2 regions of the Lysinibacillus canaveralius genome follow, and region 2 is predicted to be linked to the other one. Evidence: a T-box and tRNA genes for the amino acid it is inferred to sense, from the RefSeq annotation. Region 2 holds a T-box; the other holds one or more tRNA genes.
The links. The T-box of region 2 lies ahead of cysS (cysteine--tRNA ligase). A T-box ahead of a tRNA ligase gene usually reads a tRNA of that ligase, here a tRNA-Cys.
Positions count from the first base shown of each region.

Region 1 (7,133 bases), 580 kb from region 2:
CGCTGACACTCGCTCATTACAAAGAACATCAAATCTATAAACGATTGGACGCGACGCCTGTTGGAAAAGGCTTTGTTATTTGGATCCAGACAGCGGTAAATATCATCATGACACTTCTCGGATTTTTACTATTATTTATTGTAGGGAAGCTTGCTTATGATGTGGAGTATGAAGGGGAATTGTGGGCTATCAGTATTGCGATTTTACTTTCTATCGCCGCTATTTTTTCAATTGGTTTCCTCTTTACATCTATTGCTCGAGACAGCAAGATGACCAATCTATTATGTTATCTTTCTTATTTTCTCATGTTGTTTTTATCCGGAGCGACCATGCCAAAAGAGATGTTTTCGGATACCTTATTATCTATCTCCAAATTTCTGCCCCTCACCTATGTAGTCGATCTTTTACAGGGAACTTTTAATGGAGAGGCGTTACATGAATATAACTTTGAAATTGGCATGCTAGCTGGTATTTGTCTACTTTGCTCTTTAATGGGGGCTATTTTTTACAAAAGGAAAAATTGGGCGTAATTGCAGTGAAAGGCGATATGGCTGCCCCTTCCTCATAGTTAAGCTCTGATGAAATGTTCCCTCCTCTTTGGACTGTATCATCTTTTCTCCAAAAAAGGCGACTCTTATTCAAGAGCCGCCTCGGAGTGAAGACAAAATCGTTTCATGACTTTGTCTTCATGTCTTCTAAGAAACTTTAATAAAAAGGCGTTTTTACCCAGCCTGTCTTGAAAACACTTGCCAGACAAGGAGTATCAACGAGCGAAGACGCGAATAGAACCTAAGTTCATGAGGGAACGAGCGAAGCAAGCAATGCTGGATGAAAGCGTTTGTCAACTGGCTGAGGTGGCTCTTATTTAAGAGCCGCCCATCAAGTCTAAAACCCATTTCTTCACATCTACAAGCCGGTTTGATGGCGGTTTCTCTATTTCGCCCGTAACAATGAGCGGAACCACAGAATCCACACGATGGAGAGAGCCATGCGCACCACCGCCCGCATGATCATGACTATGTTTTTCTATAAACTCGTAAGAAGGCTTTGCATCTACGATAATTACCTTTCCTTCTTGTGAATGAAGTGCTCCATGCAGCCTTGCAAGCGCATCAGGGTACGTATGATAATACAGGGCTCCCTGTTCATCCTTCTTTACATCCAAAAGAGACAAATCACCATCCAAATGCCATGATTGGCCGTACTCATCGATAGTCGGCCCGTTTGGTGAAAATGTAAATTGTTCTTCTCCCTTTGGTTTCACAACATAATTAATTTGCTGATCACTCCAGGCAATAAAACCAATTCGTTCATCCTTTTTTAAAATATCTAATACTTCAGAAAATGGAATTTGCTCATCATGCAGATAGATATATGCCATCCTCTCATTAATGGCAATAGCCAGCTCTGCATTCTCTTTTCCGTTCTCCCAAAACGTATAGTCCTTCAACACATCATTTAAATCAATTAAAGCTGTCTCCTTCTCTTCCTTTACCGATGATTGACCGCTATCACCTAGGACAATCCATGTTACTTCCTGAATGGCTTCCTCCCACGATTCAAAATGATTGAATAGCTCTTGAAGGCCTTGATCTGCCTTCTCAATTCCTTTTGTATCTTTAGGACCATTTTTGTGTATAGAGGCATCGGCATCAGGAAAATAAGCTAGGGTAAACATCGGAAGCTTATTTTGCTCGAGTATATACTTTAGCTCATTTACTGTGAAATCATTATTGACACCCATTCGCTTCCAGCTGAATTTATACCGATCGTTCTCTGGATTATATTGAGATAACGCACCAAGTGACAATAGCACTGGTCCATTCACCTTTATCTCCTTCGGCAATAGCTTTGCAAAAGAGAGCAGCTTCGGTACATGTAATTCATGCTGAGTGCTTCCCCGGTATAATAGGCCATTAATGGACGCCGATTGCAATTGAGCGTTTGCCAGCTCTTCGTGAATCGTCTGCACATCCTTACTTAGATGCGATTCATTAAGGCGAATCACACTATCGGCTGCTACATTCTTTATACCGTTGTCCCACATTTCCCTTATACCGCTTCCATAGCTGACCATGCGATCCTCATCCTCTTTAAACCAAATCAAGCCCGGAATCTTATGACCATTTGTATAAGTTCCCGTTAACAAGGTGCTATCAATAGTTACAGACATCGTCGGATAAGAGCTAATAAATTCTGGATAAAAATCTCCATTTTTCATTAAAAACGAGAAAGCAGGAGCCCTTCCCTCCTGAATTGCCTTTTGTAGGGGCTCAGTCATTAACGAATCCACTGTGACCAAAACAACCGGTTTTTGCTGCGTTGTAATGGGAACGCTATTTAACTTTTTAGTCGGCGACATGGAAATAGCGAGAGCAAGTCCTCCACAAATAATAATAACTAAAATAAAAGCAATAAGTATTTTTCTTTTCATTATAGTCACCTATCTTCCATTCATCAGTAGTAGTATGGTGATTACAAATGAATACATGCTTTCGTGAAGGTAAAATCTTTTGCCATTATTTACGAAAAGAAAAAAGAACCCCTGAATAATCAAGGATCCCTTGGCACTTTGATACCATTAATCAGGGTCGAATCGACAATCTAGAAGGAACTCGATTTTGAGCGGTACTAAAACCGTCTAATATCAAAATTTTAATACATTGCTATCGTTTTTCACTTCACATTACTCTTAATTTTTATGCGAGAGTATTAGCCCTTGGTGTCGGGAGACATTATTTAGGTCAGATATTAAATCAACCATTTAAAGAAGAAACACAACAGATACAAGAGCCGGTTAAAAAGGAATTTAAAACTACCGAAGAAAAGATTATCTAAAATCAAATCTTGTACTAAATGCTGTTATACGTTAAAATAGAACCTGGTGAAAACATAAAATGGTGATTAGGTAAGACCTGCTTTTTTGCTTTTATATGATTTTATTTAAGTATAAATTATGATGATTGATTTCTTTGTATCGAGTGCAAAGACGTTAGGTAGCATCTCAAAAACCTTTTAATTAAAAGGTTTTTAAGGTGCTACCTTTTTTTAATGACAGCTAGGAGGAGAATGGTTATGGCATTTCATAAACCACAAAAAATTGCAGAGATAACGATAGAAGCAGGGGTGACAAAGACAAAACTTCCTTTTCCCCATTTGTTGCTGCTTGGATTTTTAGGGGGAGCATTTATTTCATTGGGTTATTTACTAGATATTCGTGTCATAGGTAATTTGCCAGCGGAATGGGGGAGTCTTGCTAACTTAATCGGAGGTGCCGTATTCCCAATTGGGCTTATTTTAATTGTCCTTGCTGGGGCAGAATTGATTACAGGAAATATAATGTCGGTATCCATGGCGTTTTATGCAAAGAAAATATCTCTAGGGAATCTCGTACATAATTGGTTTTGGGTCACTTTAGCAAATCTAGTTGGAGCTCTTTTTGTAGCATATTTCTTTGGTCATGTGGTGGGTTTAACTGAAACAGGCCCATATTTGGATAAAACGGTGGCAGTGGCACATTCAAAAGTAGATGAAACCTTCCTACAAACCTTTATATCAGCGATTGGTTGTAACTGGCTTGTATGTCTAGCAATTTGGCTGGCTTATGGAGCAGATGATTTTATCGGGAAAATTGCCGGCATTTGGTTCCCAGTCATGGCCTTTGTCGCGATTGGCTTCCAACACGTTGTTGCCAATATGTTTGTGATACCAGCAGCGATTTTTGCAGGACAGCTTAATTGGATTGATCTTATTGAAAACATCATTCCAGCCTTCCTAGGCAATGTTGTAGGCGGGGCCCTTTTTGTTGGATTGTTGTATTTTTATGTTTATCAGAAACAAGATAATCAAGTTCAGAAACTTCCTAAGAATTCTTAGGAAACTGACATATAAATATTTAGAAAACCCTATTATTTTAAATTGACGCTACGATAATAGGCTGGTTCTCTTAGGGCTACTTCAATTTTTGCTTACTAAAGTTGGAGTAGTCCTTTGCTTTGCCTTCCCTTATATAATTGAATTTCTAATGCTTCTTCCTCGGTTCAGTGCACACGATTCTTAATTATTCTGTCGTGCAAAAGAAAAATAAAAAAAACTCCACAGAATATACTGTGAAGTTTACTATAACCATGTTTCTCGTTAGTTAAGATACCGGTGGTCGGGGTCGAACCGACACTCCAGAAGGAACACGATTTTGAGTCGTGCGCGTCTGCCAATTCCGCCACACCGGCATGGATTGGAGCGGAAGACGAGGTTCGAACTCGCGACCCCCACCTTGGCAAGGTGGTGTTCTACCACTGAACTACTTCCGCAAATTATTAAGATAAAAAAAAACCGGATGTCCGATCAAAAAAATCTGGAGGCGGCTACCGGATTTGAACCGGTGATAAAGGTGTTGCAGACCTGTGCCTTACCACTTGGCTAAGCCGCCGTAAAAAGAATATTGGAGCGGAAGACGAGGTTCGAACTCGCGACCCCCACCTTGGCAAGGTGGTGTTCTACCACTGAACTACTTCCGCAAATGGCTGGGGTACTAGGATTCGAACCTAGGCATGACGGAATCAAAATCCGTTGCCTTACCGCTTGGCTATACCCCAATAATATAATATGCAAGTTATTTAAAAAGTAATGGGGCGACTGATGGGAATCGAACCCACGAATGCCGGAACCACAATCCGGTGCGTTAACCACTTCGCCACAACCGCCATTATAAGGAATTTACTTAAAAGGATGGGGCGACTGATGGGAATCGAACCCACGAATGCCGGAACCACAATCCGGTGCGTTAACCACTTCGCCACAATCGCCATTGTATTGTTTAAGTAAAATTCATGAAATAAAAAAACTGGCAGGGGCAGTAGGAATCGAACCCACACCAAAGGTTTTGGAGACCTCTATTCTACCGTTGAACTATGCCCCTAAAATGGTGGAGGGGGACGGATTCGAACCGCCGAACCCTAAGGAGCGGATTTACAGTCCGCCGCGTTTAGCCACTTCGCTACCCCTCCAAATGGTGCCGGCGATAGGAGTCGAACCCACGACCTACTGATTACAAGTCAGTTGCTCTACCAACTGAGCTACACCGGCATTTTGGAAATATGGTGGGTCAGGACGGAATCGAACCGCCGACACTTAGAGCTTCAATCTAATGCTCTACCAACTGAGCTACTGACCCATATTTTATAAAGAATGGCGGTCCCGACCGGGATCGAACCGGCGATCTCCTGCGTGACAGGCAGGCATGTTAACCGCTACACCACGGGACCATTTGGTTGCGGGGACAGGATTTGAACCTGTGACCTTCGGGTTATGAGCCCGACGAGCTACCGAACTGCTCCACCCCGCGACAATGTTATTAAGATGGTGGAGGATGACGGGCTCGAACCGCCGACCCCCTGCTTGTAAGGCAGGTGCTCTCCCAGCTGAGCTAATCCTCCATCTGGTTATTTCTTATGATTTTAATAAGTGGTGACCCGTACGGGATTCGAACCCGTGTTACCGCCGTGAAAGGGCGGTGTCTTAACCACTTGACCAACGGGCCAATGTAAAACGTCTCTAAATATAATCTGGCGGAGAGTAAGGGATTTGAACCCTTGAGACAGTGTTACCCGCCTACACGATTTCCAATCGTGCTCCTTCGGCCTCTCGGACAACTCTCCAAGAAGAATGGCTCCGAAGGTAGGACTCGAACCTACGACCAACCGGTTAACAGCCGGTTGCTCTACCACTGAGCTACTTCGGAATATTTTTATTGGAAGCCTAGCGATGTCCTACTCTCACAGGGGGAAGCCCCCAACTACCATCGGCGCTAGAGAGCTTAACTTCCGTGTTCGGTATGGGAACGGGTGTGACCTCTCTGCCATCATCACTAGACTCTTAAAAGACAAGATTTATTATAGCATATTCTATGCTAATTTCAAGTGTTTTTTATTAAAAATCCACAGTTTTTCTTGTTCTTTCAAAACTGGATAAACGTTTCATTGTGCAGCACACAAAATTTGGTTAAGTCCTCGACCGATTAGTATTCGTCAGCTCCATATGTCGCCATACTTCCACCTCGAACCTATCTACCTGATCGTCTTTCAGGGGTCTTACTTACTTGCGTAATGGGAAATCTCATCTTGAGGGGGGCTTCATGCTTAGATGCTTTCAGCACTTATCCCGTCCATACATAGCTACCCAGCGATGCCCTTGGCAGAACAACTGGTACACCAGCGGTATGTCCATCCCGGTCCTCTCGTACTAAGGACAGCTCCTCTCAAATTTCCTACGCCCACGACGGATAGGGACCGAACTGTCTCACGACGTTCTGAACCCAGCTCGCGTACCGCTTTAATGGGCGAACAGCCCAACCCTTGGGACCGACTACAGCCCCAGGATGCGATGAGCCGACATCGAGGTGCCAAACCTCCCCGTCGATGTGGACTCTTGGGGGAGATAAGCCTGTTATCCCCGGGGTAGCTTTTATCCGTTGAGCGATGGCCCTTCCATGCGGAACCACCGGATCACTAAGCCCGTCTTTCGACCCTGCTCGACTTGTAGGTCTCGCAGTCAAGCTCCCTTGTGCCTTTACACTCTACGAATGATTTCCAACCATTCTGAGGGAACCTTTGGGCGCCTCCGTTACCTTTTAGGAGGCGACCGCCCCAGTCAAACTGTCCGTCTGACACTGTCTCCTGCCCCGATGAGGGGCATGGGTTAGAATTTCAATACAACCAGGGTAGTATCCCACCGACGCCTCCTCCGAAGCTGGCGCTCCGGGCTCTCTGGCTCCTACCTATCCTGTACAAGTTGTACCAAAATTCAATATCAAACTACAGTAAAGCTCCACGGGGTCTTTCCGTCCTGTCGCGGGTAACCTGCATCTTCACAGGTACTATAATTTCACCGAGTCTCTCGTTGAGACAGTGCCCAGATCGTTACGCCTTTCGTGCGGGTCGGAACTTACCCGACAAGGAATTTCGCTACCTTAGGACCGTTATAGTTACGGCCGCCGTTTACTGGGGCTTCAATTCACAGCTTCGCTTGCGCTAACCGCTCCTCTTAACCTTCCAGCACCGGGCAGGCGTCAGCCCCTATACGTCACCTTACGGTTTTGCAGAGACCTGTGTTTTTGCTAAACAGTCGCCTGGGCC
Region 1 covers NZ_CP154840.1:3,771,195-3,778,327, forward strand. The annotation lists gene AA0Y26_RS19075 (ABC transporter permease) at 1-530, shown strand, start outside; gene AA0Y26_RS19080 (alkaline phosphatase family protein) at 866-2,434, opposite strand; gene AA0Y26_RS19085 (formate/nitrite transporter family protein) at 3,076-3,876, shown strand; tRNA gene AA0Y26_RS19090 (tRNA-Leu) at 4,148-4,229, opposite strand; tRNA gene AA0Y26_RS19095 (tRNA-Gly) at 4,236-4,310, opposite strand; tRNA gene AA0Y26_RS19100 (tRNA-Cys) at 4,356-4,429, opposite strand; tRNA gene AA0Y26_RS19105 (tRNA-Gly) at 4,443-4,517, opposite strand; tRNA gene AA0Y26_RS19110 (tRNA-Gln) at 4,521-4,595, opposite strand; tRNA gene AA0Y26_RS19115 (tRNA-His) at 4,628-4,703, opposite strand; tRNA gene AA0Y26_RS19120 (tRNA-His) at 4,730-4,805, opposite strand; tRNA gene AA0Y26_RS19125 (tRNA-Trp) at 4,845-4,918, opposite strand; tRNA gene AA0Y26_RS19130 (tRNA-Tyr) at 4,923-5,006, opposite strand; tRNA gene AA0Y26_RS19135 (tRNA-Thr) at 5,010-5,085, opposite strand; tRNA gene AA0Y26_RS19140 (tRNA-Phe) at 5,098-5,173, opposite strand; tRNA gene AA0Y26_RS19145 (tRNA-Asp) at 5,189-5,264, opposite strand; tRNA gene AA0Y26_RS19150 (tRNA-Met) at 5,268-5,344, opposite strand; tRNA gene AA0Y26_RS19155 (tRNA-Val) at 5,360-5,435, opposite strand; tRNA gene AA0Y26_RS19160 (tRNA-Glu) at 5,465-5,539, opposite strand; tRNA gene AA0Y26_RS19165 (tRNA-Ser) at 5,566-5,657, opposite strand; tRNA gene AA0Y26_RS19170 (tRNA-Asn) at 5,666-5,740, opposite strand; rRNA gene rrf (5S ribosomal RNA) at 5,756-5,871, opposite strand; rRNA gene AA0Y26_RS19180 (23S ribosomal RNA) at 5,997-7,133, opposite strand, start outside.
Region 1: it has a tRNA-Cys gene. The T-box ahead of cysS (cysteine--tRNA ligase) is inferred to sense a tRNA for this amino acid. The anticodon was not compared.

Region 2 (7,133 bases):
CGGTGAGGTAGGTTTGACGGGCGAGGTCCGGCGTGTAAGCCGGATTGAGCAAAGGGTCCAGGAGGCCGCTAAACTTGGGTTCAAGCGGGCGTTTATTCCAGCCTCCAATTTAGGGGGCTGGGATTTCCCGGCGGGTATTCAGGTTGTCGGAGTAGAAACAATTGCTGAGAGCCTGCGAGCCTGTTTCAATGATTTGTAGAATGAGTCACAAAAATGCCCAACCTTTCTAAAAAGGCCGGGCATTTTTTCTAACATCAAGGGTATTAACTTGTAGATGCAGAGGTTCTTTCTAAAGAACCTGAACCATTTAGTGAAGATATATTTGGAGGATTTCACAAGACCCTATGTAAAGGGAATCATATCTTTGATAAAAAACAACTGCAATATCATATTGTTATTGTGTTTCGAATGTAAAAAAGTGATCTATTGTAACGTAAATCCCGATTGCTTACCGTCGCTATCATTGGCACAACTATGTATAATGAAAGAAAGGGAGGTGTAGAAAGACAATGTTAAAAAGAATTATTCAAATCGCATTCTTATTTATCGGAGGGGCGTTAGGTCTTGTTTTTTTACCGCCATTATACGAATTCATTAATTTATCATCCAATCCATGGATCAATAATGCCTATGTCTCTGTATTATTAGGTGCACTGCTGCTATTTGTTTTATCATTTGTGCTTTCCGATTATTTTGTCAGACTAATTACTTGGATGGAGGAAGTGTTGTTCAAGCTGCCTGTCGGGGACTTGCTGTTTGGGACAATTGGCTTGATTATTGGGCTGAGTGTAGCATCGCTCATAGGCTTTGCTTTTAATAAAATCCAATTACCGCTTATCTCGGAAATACTTGAAGTACTTCCAATCATTCTTTCGATTGTTTTAGGTTATTTAGGTTTCCGAGTCGGGTTTAATAAACGAGACGAACTGCTGCAATTATTTACACGCACAGGATCGGCCTCAAAGAAGAAGCAAGGTGAGCAGGAAATAAAATTATCTCAGAAGCTGCTCGATACAAGTGTAATTATTGATGGACGCATAGCAGATATTTCAGAAACAGGTTTTGTGGAAGGGATATTAGTAGTCCCTCAATTTGTCCTAACAGAACTGCAGCATATTGCCGATTCTTCGGATACATTGAAGCGTACAAGAGGAAGAAGAGGGCTAGATATCCTAAAAAGGCTGCAGGATGAACGGCAGTCTAAAGTGCTCATTGTCGAGGATGATTTTGATGATGTGGCGGAGGTCGATTTAAAGCTGGTACGGCTTGCTAAACAGATGGATGCACAGATTTTAACAAATGATTTTAATCTTAATAAAGTATGTGAGCTTCATCGAGTAGAGGTATTAAATATTAACGATTTAGCGAATGCAGTCAAGCCTGTAGTTATTCCTGGCGAAGATATGCAGGTCGTGGTAATTAAAGATGGAAAAGAGCACAATCAAGGAGTAGCTTATCTTGATGATGGTACAATGATTGTGGTAGAGGGCGGTCGAGCTTACATTGGTCAAGCAATTACCGTAACAGTTACAAGTGTCTTGCAAACATCTGCCGGGCGTATGATTTTTGCAAAGCCGAAAGAGGAATAGAGTGGGAAGTGAAAAGGTGCAGTATGAAGTAGTATTACCGGCGGCCGGGAGTGGCAAACGTATGGGGGCAGGGCAGAACAAACTGTTTTTACAATTGATGGATAAGCCCATCCTCATTCATACATTGCTTGTTTTCGAGCAGGATGAAGCGTGTTCGGGAATTTGGCTTGCTGTAAAAGATTCAGAACGTGATTATATAAAATCAATGATTACAAAATACAATATTACAAAAATTAAAGGCTTACCTACAGGTGGGGCAGAGCGTCAACATTCTGTTCATTCCTGTATAAAGGAAATGAAAGATGTAGAGATCGTTCTTGTCCATGATGCGGCGCGGCCGTTCATTACCAAGCCGATTATCGCTGAACTTGCGAACACAGCCTACGAAAAAGGGGCTGCTATTGCAGGTGTGCGGGCTAAGGATACGATGAAAATTGTACGAAAAGGAATCATTAAAGAAACTATCGACCGAGATAGCCTTTGGATGATTCAAACCCCGCAGGCATTTCGTTTTGATCTTTTGGTAGAAGCAGAAGATGTGGCGGAGAAGGTTGGCTTTCTAGGCACAGATGAAGCCATGCTCGTAGAGCGCCTTGGTCATGAGGTGCGCATTGTCGAAAGCAATTATGAAAATGTTAAAATGACGACACAGGAAGATTTAATTTTTGGTGAGGCCATTCTAAAGGCAAGAGCCAAGTAGGAGGATATGTATGTTTCGTGTAGGACAAGGATATGACGTCCATGCTTTTGCAGAGGGGCGTAAATTAATTTTAGGTGGAATTGAGATTCCGCATGATCGCGGATTGCTTGGTCACTCGGATGCGGATGTATTGCTACATACAATTACGGATGCAGCGTTAGGCGCGATTGGTGAAGGTGATATCGGCCGGCACTTCCCGGATACAGACCCGGAGTGGAAGGATGCTGACTCAGCAAAGCTTTTACAATATATTTGGAAGATAGTAGAGGATAAAGGGTATGTACTTGGAAATGTAGATGCGACAATCATTGCACAGCGCCCTAAAATGGCTCCTTACATCGAACCAATAAAAAATCGTATTGCTGAATTATTAAATGCAGATCCATCTCAAGTAAATGTGAAAGCTACAACTACAGAAAAGCTTGGCTTTACTGGCCGCGAAGAAGGGATTGCCTCGTTGGCAACAATTTTATTGATCAAGAAGTAATGAAGCAAGCGTGTGTTGGGAAGAATTTCGGCACACGCTACTTTTATTTAATAAATTGCAGTGGTAAAATGGACAAAGTAAATTTTAAGGTCGTCAAGACAGTATTTAGGAGGCAATTTTATGGTAACAGAAGTTCGCGTTCGTTATGCGCCATCCCCAACAGGTTTCTTGCACATTGGTGGAGCCCGCACAGCGTTATTCAACTATTTATATGCAAAACATCATGATGGGAAATTCATTGTACGTATTGAGGATACGGATATTGAGCGTAATGTGGAGGGCGGCGAGGCATCTCAGCTTGATAATTTACGCTGGCTTGGCATCATTCCGGATGAATCAATTGATATCGGTGGCCCTTATGCACCGTATCGTCAAATGGAGCGCCTGGACATCTATAAAAAACATGCAGAAGAATTGCTTGAGCGCGGAGCTGCATATAAATGTTTCTGTACACCTGAAGAGCTTGAGGCTTCACGTGAAGCACAGAAGGCGAAAGGCGTAGCGGCGCCGACTTATGATGGGAAATGCCGTCATTTAACAGCAGAAGAGGTAGCAGCGAAGGAAGCAGAGGGAACTCCTTATACAATTCGAATCCGTGTACCTGAAGGCGTCACATATAAATTTAATGATCTTGTACGCGGTGAGGTATCATTCGAGTCAAAAGATATTGGTGACTGGGTGCTTGTAAAGGCAAATGGTATCCCGACATATAATTACGCAGTTGTGCTTGATGATCACTTTATGGATATTACACATGTATTCCGTGGGGAAGAGCATTTATCAAATACACCAAAACAAATGATGATTTTTGATGCGTTTAACTGGGAATATCCACAATACGGCCACATGACATTAATCGTAAATGAAGAGCGTAAAAAATTATCAAAACGTGATGAGTCAATCATCCAGTTCGTTACACAATACAAGGAACTTGGCTATTTACCAGAAGCAATGTTTAACTTCTTTGCATTGCTCGGCTGGTCTCCTGAAGGTGAAGAAGAAATCTTCTCTCCGGAAGAGCTTGTCAAACTGTTTGATGAAAAACGACTATCTAAATCACCATCTATGTTTGATAAAACAAAGCTTACATGGATGAATAACCAATATATTAAAAAGTTATCGCGTGAGGAAGTAGTAGAGCTGGCTTTACCACACCTTCAAAAAGCGGGACTGCTTCCTGAGGAATTAACAGAAGAGCAGCATGCATGGGCAGCTGATTTAATTGCTCTTTACCATGAGCAAATGAGTTATGGTGCTGAAATTGTTGAGCTATCAAGCCTATTCTTCGCAGACGAAATTGAATACAATGACGAAGCAAAGGAAGTATTAGCAGGAGAACAAGTACCAGCTGTTATGGCAGCGTTTAAAGCTCAGCTTGAAGCATTAGAAACATTTGATGCTGATTCTATTAAGGCGGCGATCAAGGCAGTGCAAAAGGAAACGGGTGCGAAAGGTAAAAACCTATTCATGCCAATCCGTGTTGTGACAACGGGTCAAACACATGGTCCTGAGCTTCCAAATGCGATTGCTTTGATTGGAAAAGAAAAAGTAATTGCCCGCGTAGAAAAGTTTGCTGGTTAAGCAGCAAAACGGTTGATTTTTGAATAATCTTATGTAAAATGAATGTAAATTGAACTGAAATGAATAAACGGGGGATAATCCCCGGTTGAAAAAGCGTAGAAAAGGAGAAGTACACAAAAGAGAAGGGTTTAGTAGAGAGGACTATCACCGGCTGAAAGTAGTCTAACCCTCCTTTGTGGAATGCACCTTTGAGCACTTTGCTGAACATAAGTAGGCAAGTCGAGTTGTTCTCGTTACCGGACAGGAAAGTGGAAGGGCAACCTTCAAGTCAGAGTGGAACCGCGCTATAGAAGCGTCTCTGTCATCAAAAGATGGCAGAGGCGTTTTTTTATTTAGGCATCGTTATCAGGGCTTCACATGGGATTGATCTGGTTCCACTGTGCAAAGCATTCCTTTAGGCGTGCCGCATAAGAAAAAAGAAAATAGCACCTTTTGCTGTATCAAAATTTCCCGAAAAGTGAAAGAGGTAAAAGTACTTGATTCCATACTCTTTGTTCGGACACTTTGCTATGTTAGAAAACCCATGAAAGGTTTACTTAGGATAAGAAATATCATTATAAAAAAGGAGCAGAAACAATGAGTATTCAAATTTTTAACTCGTTAACCCGGCAGAAGGAAGAATTCATCCCCTTAGAAGAGGGAAAAGTGAAAATGTATGTATGTGGTCCAACTGTCTATAATTATATTCATATAGGCAATTCGCGTCCGGTTATCGTTTACGATACGGTCCGACGTTACCTGCAATATGCAGGCTACGAGGTGAAATTCGTTTCCAACTTCACGGATGTGGATGATAAAATTATTAAAGCAGCCAATGAGCTAGGTGAAGAAGTATTTGAATTGACGGAGCGGTTCATTACTGCTTATTTTGAAGATATTACGGCTCTTGGGTGCAAAAAAGCTGATGCTCATCCCCGAGTAACGGATCACATGGATGATATTATTGAGTTTATTCAGGTTCTAATCAATAAAGGCTATGCATATGAATCTCAAGGCGACGTATACTACCGTACACGTAAGTTCGACGGTTATGGGAAGCTTAGTCATCAATCGATTGACGATCTAAAGGTAGGAGCCCGTATTGAGGCGGGAGAGAAAAAAGAAGATCCGCTAGATTTTGCGCTATGGAAAGCGGCTAAACCAGGCGAGATCAAATGGGTAAGCCCATGGGGTGAAGGACGGCCAGGCTGGCATATTGAATGTTCGGTAATGGCCCGGGAGCATCTAGGCGATACAATCGATATTCATGCAGGTGGTCAAGACTTGACTTTCCCGCATCATGAAAACGAAATTGCCCAATCTGAGGCTCATACAGAAAAAACATTTGCCCGATACTGGATGCATAACGGCTATATTAATATTGATAATGAAAAAATGTCTAAATCCCTTGGGAACTTTGTGCTGGTGAATGATATACGTAAACAGATTGACCCGCAAGTGCTGCGTTTCTTCATGTTAAGCGTTCATTATCGTCATCCGATTAACTTTGCTCAAGATTTGGTGGAAGCAGCGCAGGCAGGGCTAGAACGATTACGCACAGCTTATTCTAATGTGCAGCATCGTCTAACGGCGACAGCTGGATTGGGAGAAGTAAGCGACGAATGGCTGTCAAAGATTGCAGAGGTAAGAGAGCAATTTGAAGCAGCAATGAATGATGACTTCAACACAGCGAATGCTATCTCTGCTTTATTTGAACTAGCACGCCTGGCAAACACATATTTGAATGAAAGCAATACAGAAGCCGTTGTCCTTCAGGAATTTATCAATACATTTGATAAACTAGGGGATGTGCTTGGCATTGTACTTGCTTCTGAAGCGGAATTGCTGGATGAAGAAATTGAGGCGCTAATTGAAGAGCGAAACCAAGCGCGGAAAAATCGCGACTTTGCCCGTTCAGATGAAATCCGTGACCAGCTGTTAAGTATGAATATCATACTGGAAGATACTCGTCAGGGAACACGTTGGAAACGAGGATGACAGCATGATGAAACTTCGATCTGAAGATGTAAAGCAATTAAATGCTTTAGCGCTTGCTTATATGGGGGATGCCGTACTCGAACAAAAAATCCGTGAGCATCTTTTATTGGCAGGACGTGTAAAGCCGAATACACTCCATAAAGAAGCAACAAAATATGTATCAGCAAAAGCCCAATCAATCGTCGTCCATCAAATGGTGGAGGAAGGATTTTTGTCGGAGGAAGAGCTGTCTGTCTTCCGGCGTGGGCGTAATGCCAAGTCAGGAACAGTGCCCAAAAACACAGATGTCCAAACATACCGTAACAGTTCTGGGTTTGAAGCGGTATTAGGGTATTTATATTTACTAAAACATATAGAGCGTGCAGAACAAATCATTGATTACGCAATAAATATTATTGAGCAGCAGAAGGGAGTGTAGGAGATGGCGGAACAAAATGGCGAAATGATCGCAGGGAAAAATCCGGTATTAGAAGCGCTTCGTTCAGGTCGTGAAATAAATAAATTATGGGTTGCAGAGGGTGTAAAGAAGGCAGGTATTAATGAACTGCTGGATTTGGCCAGAGAACGTGGTGTTCTTGTGCAGTTCGTGCCAAAGAAAAAGGTTGAACAGCTGACAGATGCAAATCATCAAGGAATTGTTGCGTCAGTTGCAGCCTATCAATACGCTGAATTGGAAGATTTATTTACAGCAGCACAAAAGAAAAAGGAAGACCCTTTCTTCTTAATTTTAGATGAATTGGAGGATCCTCATAATCTAGGATCTATTATGAGGACAGCTGATGCAATTGGGGTACACGGC
Region 2 covers NZ_CP154840.1:4,349,685-4,356,817, reverse strand. The annotation lists gene radA (DNA repair protein RadA) at 1-199, shown strand, start outside; gene AA0Y26_RS21960 (PIN/TRAM domain-containing protein) at 510-1,589, shown strand; gene ispD (2-C-methyl-D-erythritol 4-phosphate cytidylyltransferase) at 1,606-2,289, shown strand; gene ispF (2-C-methyl-D-erythritol 2,4-cyclodiphosphate synthase) at 2,300-2,776, shown strand; gene gltX (glutamate--tRNA ligase) at 2,897-4,357, shown strand; T-box leader at 4,445-4,660, shown strand; gene cysS (cysteine--tRNA ligase) at 4,934-6,334, shown strand; gene AA0Y26_RS21935 (Mini-ribonuclease 3) at 6,339-6,752, shown strand; gene rlmB (23S rRNA (guanosine(2251)-2'-O)-methyltransferase RlmB) at 6,756-7,133, shown strand, end outside.